Linked DNA regions of Ruminococcus sp. HUN007. The protein of the gene in region 1 binds, or shares a complex with, the protein of each later gene. Links are inferred from orthologs where the notes say so. Each region holds a gene or a part of one and is shown on either strand. Other genes may lie near its edges.

Region 1 (7,256 bases):
CGCATCGCCTTCGCGCAGAAGGTCACTTACAAGTTTATTGGAACTGGTATTTGCCCAGTAAGGTGATAATATTTTCTTGCCAAGGAAATTAGTCACTGACCACGGATTATAAATGTCCTTAAGATCACCGATGGTAAATCCGTCGTACCAGTATTTCACTTCATCCTTATTGGTAAGGCCATATTCGTCCATCGCAGCAAATACTTCTTCTTCAGTAAACCCGAAGTATTCCTGATATTTTACTGCTGAAAGTGTACATATCTCTATATTATTGAAATCTGAAAACAGGGATTCCTTACTTACTCTTGTTATTCCTGTAAGCACACTGCGGTACATGTACGGATTGCTTTTGAATGTTGTATTGAAAAATGTCCGCATAAACGCAGCTGTTTCATCCCAGTATTTCTTCACATAGGATTCGACCATCGGCGTATCATATTCATCAAGAAGTATTATTACTTTCTTTCCGTAATGGATAGACAACAACTCAGAAAGAAACGCTATGCTCTGCTTCAGTATTGTTGTATTAACTTTTTTATCAGGGGTATCCGGTTCGGCAACCATCGTTTTGATCATCGTTCTGTTAAAAAGATTAAATTTTTCTTTTTTGGCATCTGAGATCTTATCACTGTAATTTATAAACTCTTCATAACGTGAATATACCGACTGCATTTCTGCATTCATCTGTTCAAGAAAATCCTTATAATCAATACCTTTTATCGCTGCCATTGTAACGAAGATAACCGGCTGACTTCCCTGCAATTCTCTCATTTCTGTATCTTTCCAGACATTCAATCCTTCAAAAAGATCTGCTCTTCCCGCATACTCCGGACTGAAGAAACATTCGAGCATACTCATGTTCAGTGTTTTGCCAAAACGGCGCGGACGAGTGATGAGAGTGACTTCATCATCTGCATTCCACCAGTCGCTTATAAACTCTGTTTTATCTACAAAAAAACTACCGCGTTCTCTGAGTTTGCTGAAACTCTGCACTCCGGTTCCTATTTTTCGTGGCATGTTATCTGCTCCTTTCCCGTTGTTTTCTTTCATTTATTAGTATACTGTATTTGTTCATTTTTAGCAATAGTAAAAACGGAAACGACACTCTTTACATGAACACCGTTTAGCTTTTGAAATATGAAGCGTGCGCTTTTGGCGCACTATCAATAATCCCGGCACGTCGTAAGAAGGGGCGGAACCATTTTACAGTATGTCAAGAAGATCGCTGAACTTTTCAATAGAATAATCGTACTTCTTTACATTTCCGAAGCCGTAGGATGCGTAGATGAACGGGATGCCGGCAACTGCGGCTGAATCGGCATCGCCCTGGGTGTCACCTACGTAAACCGCGCTTTTAAGGCCGTTTCTTTCAATCACGAGTTTGTTGTTCTCGCCCTTGGAAAGACCGGTGTTTTCGAAGCACTCGATGTCGGTGAAATACTTTCCTGTGCCGTGCGCCTCAAAGAAGCTTTCGATGTATCCGTTCTGGCAGTTGCTTACGACAAACAGTTTATACTTTCCCGAGAGCTTTGCAAGTGTTTTTTCAAGATCCGGATAGAGTATTCCACCGTGTTCAGCAAGATATTCATTTTCAAGATCACCGCACTTTTTAAGAAGTTCCGCCTGTTTCTTTTCGTCACAGTCAGGAAAAAGTCTGCGGCCTATCTCATCCATCGGAAGGCCCATTGTTGCATAGAGCTTTTCAGGTGTTATACGGTAAGTTATTTCCAGATAACTTTCCAGCACCTGGTTCCATGTTGCACATACACCTTCAGTAGAATTCCACATTGTCCCGTCAAGATCAAATATTATTCCGTCAAATTTCATACAATTTATTCCTTTCGTCATATATAAGCCTCTGCAGTCAGCACTGATAATTCTTTTATCAACGTTATTATACCATGTTTTCATCCTTTTTTTAACGCTTTTCAAAAATAAATATCTCAATTGTCTGTTGTGCACAAATTCGTCTTATTTACGACTGTAAATTTGCACATGACAATTTCGTGAAAATTATTAAAGTCCCTTTTAAATCAACAGGCAATATGGTATAATATTTATGTATGATTTAGAAATAATGACTTATCAGAGGAGTAATTGATATGGATGAGATGCAGTTATACACACTATGGACTCAGAAAGCAACTGAAGATAAGGACCTCATAGAAGAACTTGCTTCAATAAAGGATGACTCTGATGCCATAAAAGACAGATTCTACAGAAACCTCGAATTCGGAACGGGCGGACTCAGAGGTACTATCGGTGCAGGTACATACCGTATGAACATCTACACCGTACGCCGTGCAACACAGGGACTTGCTGACTATGTAAACGGCTCATACAAAAACGGAAGCGTTGCTATCTCCTATGACAGCAGAATCAAGTCTGACGTTTTTGCAAAGGCTGCTGCAGGCGTTCTTGCTGCCAACGGTATCAAGGCATATATCTATAAGGAACTTATGCCGACACCTTGCCTTTCATTTGCAGTACGTGCTCTCGGATGCAGTGCTGGTATCATGGTAACTGCCAGCCACAACCCTGCAAAGTACAACGGATACAAGGCTTACGGCGCAGACGGATGCCAGATCACACTTGACGTGGCAAACATCGTTATTAACAAGATCAACAGCGTTGACATGTTTGAAGGTCCGAAATACATCTCATTCGAAGAAGGACTTGCAAACGGCATGATAAGCTACATCGGCGACGAAGTTATCGAAGATTACTACAAAAACGTTCTCGCTCAGGGAATCCACACTGACCTCGTAAAGGACAGCGGACTCAAGGTAGTTTACACACCGCTCAACGGTACAGGCAACAAGCCGGTAAGAACTATTCTCGACAGAATAGGCGTAAAGGACGTTACAGTTGTTCCTGAACAGGAAAATCCTGACGGAAACTTCACAACATGCCCTTACCCGAACCCTGAGATCAGAGAAGCTCTTGAACTCGGTCTTAAGCTTTCAAAGGAAGTAAAGCCTGACCTTCTTCTCGCAACAGACCCTGATGCTGACCGTGTTGGTATCGCAGTATCATCAGGTGACGACGTAGTTCTCTTCTCAGGAAACGAAGTCGGCGCAATGCTTCTCGAATATATATGCGAAGAAAGAACAAAGCTCGGAACAATGCCGAAAAATCCGATAGCTGTAAAGACTATCGTTACAACAAAGATCGCTGCTGCGATTGCAAAGAACTACGGTGTTGAACTCATCGACGTTCTCACAGGCTTCAAGTTCATCGGCGAACAGATCGGTTTCCTTGAAGAAAAGGGTGAGGAAGACAGATACATCTTCGGTTTCGAGGAAAGCTACGGCTACCTTGCAGGTACATACGTAAGAGACAAGGATGCTGTCGTTGCTTCAATGCTCATCTGCGAAATGGCTGCTTACTACAGAACCAAAGGCATGACACTTATCGAAGCAAGAGACAGAATGTATCAGAAGTACGGTGTTTACAAGCACATGCTCGGAAGCTTCACATGTGAAGGTATCACAGGTATGGAAAGAATGAAGGAGATCATGACTTCACTCCGTACAAACCCTCCGAAGTCAGTCGGCGGACTTTCACTGGTTGAATTCTCTGACTACGCTGCAAGCGTTACAAAGAATATCAAAACAGGTGCAGAAACAGCTATCACACTTCCTAAGTCAGATGTTCTTGTTTTCGCTCTTGAAAACGAAGCAACAATAATTATCAGACCTTCAGGCACAGAGCCTAAGATCAAGGTTTACTATACAACAACAGGCAAGACACAGGAAGAAGCAACAGCTTTATATGAAAAGCTCGATGCTGAATTCAGAACTATCCTCGGATTCTGATAAAAAAAGTATTGACTTTTATTCCGCGATATGTTATAATAATTTTTACAAGTGAATTATCGATAGTACTACTGTCTAAAGTAACTGATGGGCTACTATGTTAATCATAATAGTTTATTGCAAAGAGGTGACACTACTAATGAAAAAGGATATCCATCCAAGCTTTGAAAAGGCTACGATCACATGCGCTTGTGGTAACGTACTCGAAACACGTTCTACAAAGGGCGATCTTAAGGTTGAAATCTGCTCAAAATGCCATCCTTTCTTTACAGGTAAGCAGAAGCTTGTTGATACAGGCGGACGTGTAGACAGATTCAAGAAGCGTTTCGGCAAGAACTAAGTTCCGGAGAAACAAGGGTGACTTTATATTTTATAGAGTCGCCCGTTTTTATTTACAAGGACAAAGACGGTGTAATCAAATGGGCTACAGAACAATCAAAAAACCAGACAGCATAACATTTACTGAACGTCGTTCTGAATTCATAGCGTATCTTTGCCCTGTTCATACAAACGACGAAGCAGTCGCTTTTATAAATGAAATAAAATCTCTTCACAGAAAAGCTACCCACAACGTGTACGCATACATTCTCCGCGACAACAACATAACTAGATATTCTGACGACGGAGAACCCCAGGGAACAGCCGGTGTACCTGTACTTGACATTCTTCAGAAGAATGAACTTACTGACGTATGCTGTGTTGTGACACGTTATTTCGGCGGTATTCTTCTGGGAGGCGGCGGTCTTGTACGCGCCTACTCCACATCAGCAAAACTTGCTGTCGAAAACGCTGAGATAATGGACATGTGCGAATGCTACAGGATCTCATTTTTAATGGACTACAACCTGTACAGCAAGGTAGCCTATATTCTGCCGCAGTATGAAGTAAAAGAACTGTCATCAAAGTTCGAGGACAGCATCTCTCTTGAGCTTCTCGTAAAGGAAGAGCATTTTGAACCTCTTAAAGCCAAACTTACCGATGTGTCAAACGGTAAGATCGAGATTGAAGAATCCGAAAAGCTTTTCGAGGATTTTTCATAACGCACGATCGTCCGGAGGGCTAAAATGGCATTATCTGAAGACTTTCTTTATCAGCTGAGACTCGGTAATCCGATAGAAGATGTATTCAGCTCCTATACCTCCCTTAAAAAGCACGGATCAACTTCCAAGTGTCTGTGCCCGTTCCATTCGGAAAAAACTCCTTCCTGCACTGTTTACAGTGACACGCAGAGTTTTTACTGTTTCGGATGCGGAGCCGGAGGAGACGTTATTTCATTTATAAAAAGAATTGAAAACCTGAGCTACATTGAAGCAGTACGTTTCCTTGCTGAACGCGCCGGTATAACCATGCCGGAAAACGACAGCAGAAACGATGAATATGCAAGAAAAAAAGCAAGGACCTACGAGATAAACCGCGAAGCTGCAAAGTTCTTCTTCCGGTATCTCCTTTCCGGCCCTGACAAACGCGGTCTTGAATATTTTAAGGACAGAAAGCTCACCCCTCAAACAATAAAAAAATACGGTCTGGGATATGCTCCTGATGAATGGCACGCACTCCGCGACCATTTAAGGTCGCTGGGCTACCGTGACGAGGAAATGATCACTGCAGATGTATGCAAGTACTCTGACAAAGGTGCCTACGACAACTTCAGAGGCAGAGTTATGTTTCCTATCATCGATCTGCGCGGCAACGTAATTGCCTTCGGAGGACGTATAATAGGTGATAAAAAAGGACCGAAGTATGTGAACACTGCAGACACACCGGTCTTCAAGAAAAGCAGAAATCTTTTCTCGCTCAATCATGCCAAGAATTCACCTGCCAAAAGACTTATTCTTGCAGAAGGCTATATGGATGTTATTTCCATTAACCAGGCAGGTTTTGAAAACGTAGTAGCCACACTCGGCACTGCCCTCACGCCTGAGCAGGCACGGCTTATGTCTCAGTACGCTTCCGAGATAATTATTTCCTATGACTCGGACGAAGCCGGACAGACCGCCACAAGAAGAGCGATAAATCTTCTTTCTGCCGCAGGGCTGACCACCAGAATTTTAAAAATACCTGATGCAAAGGATCCTGATGAATACATCAAGAAATTCGGCAGCACGCGTTTCAGACTCCTGCTTGACGGAGCTGATGACGCTGTAAACTTTGAACTTGAACGATGCAAAGCAGGACTTGACCTTAGCGCAGAAAATGATAAATACACTTATCTAAAAAAAGCAGTCAGCGTTCTGGCGTCGCTTGAAGATGCGCTTCAGCGTGACGTATACATTTCCCGTGTATCACGCGATGCCGGTATCAATATAAACGTTCTTAACGAACAGGTATCGCATGCCGTCAGCTCGCGGAAGAATATAAAGCAGAAGCTGGAATGGGAATCAACAAAACGCAGCCTGACAAAAAAGGATGATATAAATCCCGAAGCTTCACAATTCTCAAACCAGAGCAAAGCTGAAGAGTTCATTATACTCTACCTTATCAAAAACCCGGACAGGCTTGATGATATCGCTTCGAAGATAAAGCCCGAAGAATTCGTTACTGAATTCAACAGACGTGTTTATCTTGCAGTTGCTGACGCAGTCAGAAATTCTTCAGAGTTTTCACTTTCACTTTTATCCGAATCTTTCAGCGATGCTGAGATCGGTAAAATAAGCGGGATAACAGCCCGGAACCGGGAGATCACGATCAGTGAAAACACTCTTAACGACTGCATAAATGTTTTAAAAAAATTCGACAGAAACTCCGTGTTCGCAAAGGATTCGGTGATCTCAGACGACGATCTTCGTTCCCTTCAGAAACACAGAGAAATATAAAATACAGGAGGAACTTAATATGGCAAGTGAAAAAAAGACAATTGAAAGCTTACTTGAACAGGGTAAAGCTACCGGCAAACTCACGACCAAAGAAATTACTGATGTTCTTGAGGAGACCGACTTTGATGTCGATCAGATGGATTCTTTTTATGAAACATGTGCCAACCTCAACATTGAAATTGTAGAGGATTTTTCTCCTGACACAGATCTGAAAATAGGACTTGACTCAGGACTCAATGATGACCTCGAAATGGCTCTTTCAACTGAAGGCATTGCGATCGATGACCCTGTAAAGATCTACCTTAAGGAAATCGGCCGTGTACCTCTCCTTTCAGCAGAAGAAGAGATCGAACTTGCAGAAAGAATGGCAAAAGGTGATCCTTATGCAAGAAAGCGTCTTTCTGAAGCAAACCTCCGTCTTGTTGTAAGTATCGCAAAGCGTTACGGCGGACGCGGAATGCAGTTCCTTGATCTCATTCAGGAAGGTAACTTAGGCCTTATAAAGGCAGTTGAAAAGTTTGACCACACAAAGGGATTCAAATTCTCGACATATGCTACATGGTGGATCAGACAGGCTATCACAAGAGCGATTGCTGATCAGGCAAGAACTATCAGAATTCCTGTT
Region 2 (7,232 bases), 220 kb from region 1 along the record:
ACAAGAATGGCGATGAACGACCACAAGAAGGTAAACATAAACTGCAACGACTTCATCATCATTTCAGCTACACCTATACCGGGCAACGAAAAGTACGTTACCAAGGTGGTAAACGAACTCATGAAGTCCGGCGCTGAAGTTGTGTATGAAAAAATGTATGAAGTACACGTTTCAGGTCACGCATGCCAGGAAGAACTCAAGCTCATGCTGGCACTCACAAAGCCAAAATACTTCATTCCTGTTCACGGTGAATACAAGCATCTGAAAAAGCATGCCCAGCTTGCCATTGACATGGGAATACCTGAAGATCACATAATAATCGGTGAAATAGGAAACGTTATTGAAACCGACGGTGTTGACATGAGGATAACATCCCGTGTTCCTGCCGGCCGCATACTTGTTGACGGCCTTGGCGTAGGCGACGTCGGATCAATAGTTCTCCGCGACAGAAAGCATCTTGCCCAGGACGGTCTCATAATCGTTGTTATCGCGATCGACAAGGCATCAAACATCATCGCTTCCGGTCCGGACATCATCTCACGCGGATTTGTTTATGTGCGTGAATCCGAAGAACTTATCGAAGAAGCAAAACAGGTACTCAACGCAACACTTTCACAGTGCTCCATCCACGATCTCAGGGAATGGAACTCACTCAAGTCAAAGCTTAAGGATGCACTTTCCGAGTACATCTACAGCAAGACAAAGAGAAGTCCTATGATCCTTCCGATAATAATGGAGATCTGACATCTGAAACTGCAGATCCAGGAAACGCCCCGCTTTATGCGGGGTAAATACTTGGGTAACGCCCGTCTGCCGGATAAATGCGAAGCATCGCATGAAACCGCGGCAGTCTCCACCGGATATCCGTCCGGAAAGCGTTTCCCGTGAAAGGAGGGGAATATTCACGAATAAAAGAAAGTTCATACCGCTTGCCATATCTTCGATGATGATGATAACGCTCTGCTTTATTTCATCGCTGCGTATCTACACGTACAACGAAGAGGAATCTTTCATGTACATGCTGGTAACGCTGCTTCTCATTTTCCTGCTGATCTCACAGGCAATACGAATGAAGCAGAATATCTACAAGTACTTCAACCGTATTGAACGAAGTCTCGACCAGGTAAAGTGCTACTGCCTTTACAATTCGCCTGAGCCTATCGCCATCACGGACAAGACCGGTAAAATTCTCTGGTACAACAACGCTTTTTTTGATACAATTTCAAACGGAACCGACGCATACGGAATGAGCATCTGTGAATCTCTCCTCATCGACGCAGACTGTCTGCAGGACAAAAAAGAGTTCACCGTTGAATACGCAGATAAAAAATACAGCGTAAAATGCGTTGAAAGCCGTGACTACAAGGTGGATTTCGAGATCCTGTTTTTCAAGGATGACACTGACTATATCAGCATATGCCAGGAATACAGCGACAAGAAACCTACTGTGGCTTTTTTCGTTATAGACAATTACGAGGAAGTATTCCAGAACACCAAGGAAAGCGAACGTTCCAAGGTGCTTGCAAATCTTGAACAGGCACTCGAAAACTTCACTTCCGGTCAGAACAGCATGATACAGCGCTGTTCAAAGGACCGATTCCTTATTATTTTTGAAGACAAGCATCTTCGCAAGGTAATTGAAGAACGTTTCAGTATACTTGACGTGATCCGCAAGGCAGGTGCCGGAACCGGTATCATGCTCACCGTTTCGATCGGTGTCGGAGCAGGCGGAAACTCACTTGCTGAAAGTGAGGTCTTCGCCAGGGAAGCTCTCGACATGGCTCTCGGCCGCGGCGGCGACCAGGCTGCTGTCAAAACGGAAAACGGCTACGAATTCTTCGGAGGACTTTCCAAGCCTGTTGAAAAACAGTCAAAGCTCAAAACACGTCTCAAATCGATTGCAATACAGAAACTCATCGATGACGCTTCGACAATTTTCATCATGGGTCACATGAACGGCGACCTTGATGCACTCGGTGCTTCGATCGGTCTTTCATGCGCTATATCGATACTCGGAAGAAAGTCGTACATCGTAATAAACGAAAGCACCCACCTTGCACCGGAACTCATACAGCGTGCCCGTGAACAGATAAAGGACATTTCGTTCATTACCGAGGCTGAATCTCTCGAAATGACCGACCGCGACAGTCTTCTCATCATCGTTGACACGCACAAGAAGGCTCTGCTTGAAAGCAAGGCACTTTACGAGAAAGTAAAGAACACTGCAATAATCGATCATCACAGAAAAGATGTCAACTACATAGACAACTCTCTTCTGTTCTTCCATGACCCGAATGCCTCATCCGCATCGGAAATGGTAACGGAGATCATCCCTTACTTCAAGAATTTCACAAGGCTTCCTGAAGAAGCAGCCAACGCTCTTCTTGCCGGAATCATGCTCGATACGAAGAACTTTGTTATCAGGGCAACGGTAAGAACCTTCGAAGCAGCTGCCTACCTCAAGAAAATGGGAGCCGACACAGTTTCAGTAAAGGAATTTTTCACAAACAGCATAGATTTCTACAGAATGAAAGCGGCGATCGTTTCCTCCGCCGAACTCTACAAGGGCTTTGCGGTATCTGTTGTTGAAACGACACCTGAGCTTGAAAAATCCATGAGAGTCATTGCCTCACAGGCTGCCGACGAGCTCATGAACATAAGCGACATAAGTGCTTCATTCGTAATTTTCGACGCTGACGGAAAAATGAATATATCAGGACGTTCCTACGGAAAAGTAAACGTCCAGCTGATAGTGGAAAAGCTCCACTACGGCGGCGGACACCAGACAATGGCGGCCGCACAGATACCGGACATCACCGCTGAGAAGGCCAAGGAAATGCTTCTTGATGCGATCGAACAGTATCTGCTGGAAAATATGACAGACACTAAAACACTACCTCAGAAGGAGAATTGAAATGAAAGTAATTTTTACACAGGACGTTAAAGGCTCTGGCAAAAAGGGCGAAATAAAGAACGTATCAGACGGATACGCAAGAAACTTCCTTATCACAAAGGGACTTGCAGTTGAAGCAACCCCTAAAAACTTAAGCGACCTTGAAGGAAAGCAGGCATCTGCACAGCACAAGATCGACGTTGACACTGCGGAAGCAAAGAAAACCGCGGATATCCTCAACGACAAAAAGATCGTTATCAAAGCCAAGGCGGGTTCATCAGGAAAGCTCTTCGGTGCAGTAACATCTGCACAGATCGCGGACGAGATCGCTGCCCAGTACGGACAGAAAGTGGAGAAAAAGAAGATCTCACTCAAGTCCGAGATCAAGAACTTCGGTGAATACGAAGCCGAGATCAAGCTCTACACAGGAATTTCCGCAAAAATGAAAGTTGAAGTAACAGAGGCGTAAAATGGATAATAGCTACGATCAGACACAAACGGTAGCTGGTTTTGAATTGCCTCACAGTATTGAAGCCGAGCAGTCTGTACTCGGCTCAATTCTTTATGATCCGAATGTTCTGGCAGTAGTACTCGAAAAGATCAAACCGGAATGCTTCTTCCTCGAACAGCACCGACAGCTTTTCTCGATAATGGTGAGAATGTTTTCAGACGGTTCCACCTCGGACATCGTTACTGTTCTGAATGAAGCTCTGGCCATGAAGATCTTTGATACGGAACAGGAAGGCAAACATTATCTTGTCTCAATGGTACAGTCAGTGCCTTCCGTTTCAAACATCGAGGACTACTGCAATATTGTTGCTGAAAAGTATTACGCAAGAACACTGGCAGCAACAGCGCAGCAGATCCTGAGCGATATCGCCTCAGGTGGTTACAGTGCCTCTTCCCTGCTGGACTCGGCAGAACAGAAGATCTATGACATACGTCAGGGACGTGACACCACTGGTCTCACACCGCTCAATGACGTTGTCTACGGGGCTTACGACCAGCTTGCCAAGATCACCGGTCCGGACAAGGAAAAATATCTCGGTGCAAGGACAGGTTTCACCAAACTTGATACATACACAACAGGTCTTAACCGTTCGGACCTTATAATCCTGGCTGCCCGTCCTGCCATGGGTAAAACGTCCTTTGCCATGAACATCGCACTGAACGTTGCAAGAAAAACTGAAAAACAGGTGGCAGTCTTCTCACTCGAAATGTCCAAGGAGCAGCTTGCGACACGACTTCTTTCCACAGAAGCTCTCGTAGACAGTAAAAAGCTCCGAAGCGGACTTCTGGAAAAGGACGACTGGATGCGTCTTGCTTCCAGTGCCGACACACTCTGCCGTATGCCGATGCTCATCGACGACACGCCGGGCATAACAGTACAGCAGATGAAGGCCAAACTCAGGAGAATAAAAAATCTCGGTCTTGTGGTTATCGACTACCTTCAGCTCATGAACTCCACACTCAAGACCGACAACCGAGTAGTTATCATCTCGGAGATCACAAGACAGCTCAAGATCATGGCCAAGGAACTTGACGTGCCGATCATCCTTCTTTCACAGCTCTCACGAGGTCCTGAATCACGTACAGACAAGCGTCCTATGCTTTCGGACTTACGAGAATCGGGTTCCATCGAGCAGGATGCCGACATAGTTATGTTCCTCTACCGTGATGCATACTATAATCCTACAACATGCACATCGCCTAATGTCAGTGAATGTATAGTTGCGAAAAACCGTCACGGCGAAGTCGGCACCGTGGAAATGGTCTGGGATGGTCAGTTCACACGTTTTGCCAACAAGGAAGGCTGATCATGCTCGGTCGTATACTTTCTGATATTGAAAAATTCCGCATGACGGAAAAAAATGATCACATTGTCGCTGCGCTCTCGGGAGGAGCTGACAGTGTCTGCCTGCTGCTTGCACTCAGCGAACTGCAGGACCAGCTTGGGATCACCCTTTCCGCCATTCACGTAAACCACTGCCTCCGCGGTGAGGAAAGCGACCGGGACGAGAAGTTCTGCCGTGATCTCTGCCAAAGGCTTTCGGTTCCATTTATCTGCGGAAGATTTGACGTAAATGCGGAAGCCGCAAAGATGAAAATGTCAACTGAGCTTGCAGCACGCGAGATACGCTACCGCTTCTTTGCCGAACAGACAGCCGGAAAAAAGCTTGCCACTGCCCACAACGCCAACGACAACGCTGAAACGGTGATATTCAATCTCACCCGTGGCACCGGAACAAAGGGTATTGCAGGAATACCTCCTGTAAGGGATAATATAATCCGACCTCTGCTTGGAGTCACCCGAAACGAAATAGAAGCATTCTTAAAGGAACGGAAACAGGACTTTGTGACAGACTCCACCAATCTGTCTGACGACTATACAAGGAACACCATCAGGCACAACGTAATACCTGTGCTTGAAAAGATAAATCCTGCTCTTTTCAGAACAATTTCGGCTGATTCGGATAATTTCCGGACTGACAGTTCATTCATTGAATCAGAGGCGGAAAAAGCTTATTCCCGGTTTTCAGAAAACGGTAATACACTGCGCGGTATCTCAGAGCTTCACCCTGCAGTCCGCAGGCGCTGCATAGCGAGACTTCTGACAGAAAACCATATCGAAGTAAATGCCGGAAGGATAGCCGATATGGAAAAAGCCGCACTTACCGGCGGCAAGATCAATCTTAAGGGAGATATTTATGCCGAAGCGGCAGATGATGTACTGAGGATAACAGTCATCCCGAAGAAACCGGTATCTGCCGGAAATGTATGCATTCGCGCTGCGCAGGGCGAAAATACTTTTCTGAACAAAAAAGTTTATATCACATACGCAGATATAAACCAGTATGAAAAGGACGGATTTCCGCCGTGCACTGCCATGATCGACGCTGACTGCATCACGGGAGACCTGGTGCTGCGGAACAGAATGCCGGGTGACCGGATAAAACTTGAAAACAGAAACTTTACTTCTTCAGTAAAAAAACTGTTAAACAGCCTTACCGAACCTGAAGAACGCGACAGTCTCTGCTTTGCTGCCGACGATTCCGGAATTCTGTTCATCGAAAAAGCGGGCATAGCCGACAGGGCACGAATCACTAATAGTACAAAAAAAAATATTGATGATAAGAGTAGTTTGTGAAGAAAACGTTACTATTCACGGCCAAATAATGTAAAATAGAAAAATGATAATGGTGCTGAAAACATTGAAAATGCGATGTTTTCAGCACTGTTTTTTTTACGTAAAAAAAGTACAAAAAAGCATAGTGGTATTTGTTTAAATAGATACCAATAAAACTATTGACATTTTCGTTGGTATGTGATATAATAATAAGTACCAAGTGTAGAAAGGAAGCTGAAATCATGTCGATTGTACGCTACACAGATAAGAAAACCGGAAGAGTGGTTCTTTATGAATCAACATCACACTACGACCCTGTAACCAAACAATCAAGACCAATACGCAAGTATCTTGGAGTGGAAGATCCGGTAACGGGAGAACTGATACCGTCTACAGGAAAGCCGGGACGAAAGGCTAAATCAGAATCAAATAGCAATACTGTTGAAACGAAGGTAACAGCAGAACCGGATTACAAGGAAATCATAAAAAAACTAAAAGAAGAAAGTATACAGAAAGATAAAAGAATCAGCGAACTTGAAAAACAAAATGCTATTCTTAAAAATCACTTACTGAACATAAAGGAATCAGCAGAAAGAGCGCTGGAACAGAAATAAAACAGAACAGGAAGCAAGCTATGAACAGGCAGTTTTTTATCAATACATCATTACAATATGAAAATAAAAGACTTAAACGTCTGGTAAAAGAATTTGAAAATGGTGAGAGATATAAAAAACTGCAGCATAATCATCATCTCATATATCTTGGATATCAGAGGCGGATAAAACAGCTTTGCAGACAAGTTCGGTCATCAAAAAATGCAGTGAAGAAAGTACGCGATATCTGGTATGAACAGCTTGTAATTGAATGCGAAAATCACACCAAAGAGCTTGATGAAAAGATAGATACAATCTGTAAATTAAGACAGGAAAACTATGATTTGTTCTGTGAGTATCAAAAAAAGCTTGCTAAGAAGGACGAAGAATATCAAAAAGCACTTGACGAGAAAGACACCATAATAGAAACACTTAAAGCCGAGATCCGGCATATGAAAGCGGTACAGGACAGAGATGGAACCAATACATCTCTGCCTACATCGCAGACACCAATCGGGAAATCAAAAGCAAGACCAAACAGCAGAGAAGAAACCGATAATTCCAAAGGAGGCCAAACAGGGCATAAAAGATCAGAGCTTGAACCACCTGCAGAAGAAGC

What was found.
Region 2: the proteins of dnaG (region 1) and dnaB are in contact, whole or in part, in a crystal structure (PDB 2R6A), measured with the Geobacillus stearothermophilus proteins. The link is inferred for Ruminococcus sp. HUN007 from one-to-one orthologs. Residues at the interface, in WP_049624496.1 of Geobacillus stearothermophilus: Lys456, Leu457, Leu458, Pro459, Ala460, Asn463, Ala464, Leu467, Leu535, Leu536, Ile537, Ala538, Gln544, Glu545, Asp548, Tyr549, His552; in WP_033016901.1 of Geobacillus stearothermophilus: Ser13, Glu15, Ala16, Gln18, Glu91, Leu92, Asp94, Ala95, Val96, Pro97, Thr98, Ala99, Ala100, Asn101, Tyr104, Tyr105, Ile108.

The regions. Positions count from the first base shown.
Region 1 is NZ_JOOA01000002.1:2,908,855-2,916,110, reverse strand. What follows is about bases 4,377-7,256. They hold dnaG (DNA primase), read left to right. Parts: upstream 4,377-4,882; coding sequence 4,883-6,631; downstream 6,632-7,256. Other genes in these bases: rpoD (RNA polymerase sigma factor RpoD), read left to right, coding at 6,651-7,256; CC97_RS16745 (YigZ family protein), read left to right, coding at 4,377-4,858. In the rest of the region: CC97_RS16765 (AAA family ATPase), read right to left, coding at 1-1,017; CC97_RS16760 (HAD family hydrolase), read right to left, coding at 1,204-1,827; CC97_RS16755 (phospho-sugar mutase), read left to right, coding at 2,103-3,818; rpmE (50S ribosomal protein L31), read left to right, coding at 3,958-4,158; more of CC97_RS16745, read left to right, coding at 4,238-4,376. UniProt on the Escherichia coli protein: RNA polymerase that catalyzes the synthesis of short RNA molecules used as primers for DNA polymerase during DNA replication.
Region 2 is NZ_JOOA01000002.1:2,686,526-2,693,757, reverse strand. What follows is about bases 2,681-5,536. They hold dnaB (replicative DNA helicase), read left to right. Parts: upstream 2,681-3,363; coding sequence 3,364-4,710; downstream 4,711-5,536. Other genes in these bases: tilS (tRNA lysidine(34) synthetase TilS), read left to right, coding at 4,713-5,536; rplI (50S ribosomal protein L9), read left to right, coding at 2,916-3,362; CC97_RS15830 (DHH family phosphoesterase), read left to right, coding at 2,681-2,914. Outside these bases: CC97_RS15835 (ribonuclease J), read left to right, coding at 1-744; more of CC97_RS15830, read left to right, coding at 836-2,680; more of tilS, read left to right, coding at 5,537-6,041; CC97_RS15810 (hypothetical protein), read left to right, coding at 6,263-6,634; CC97_RS15805 (transposase), read left to right, coding at 6,655-7,232. UniProt on the Escherichia coli protein: The main replicative DNA helicase, it participates in initiation and elongation during chromosome replication. Travels ahead of the DNA replisome, separating dsDNA into templates for DNA synthesis.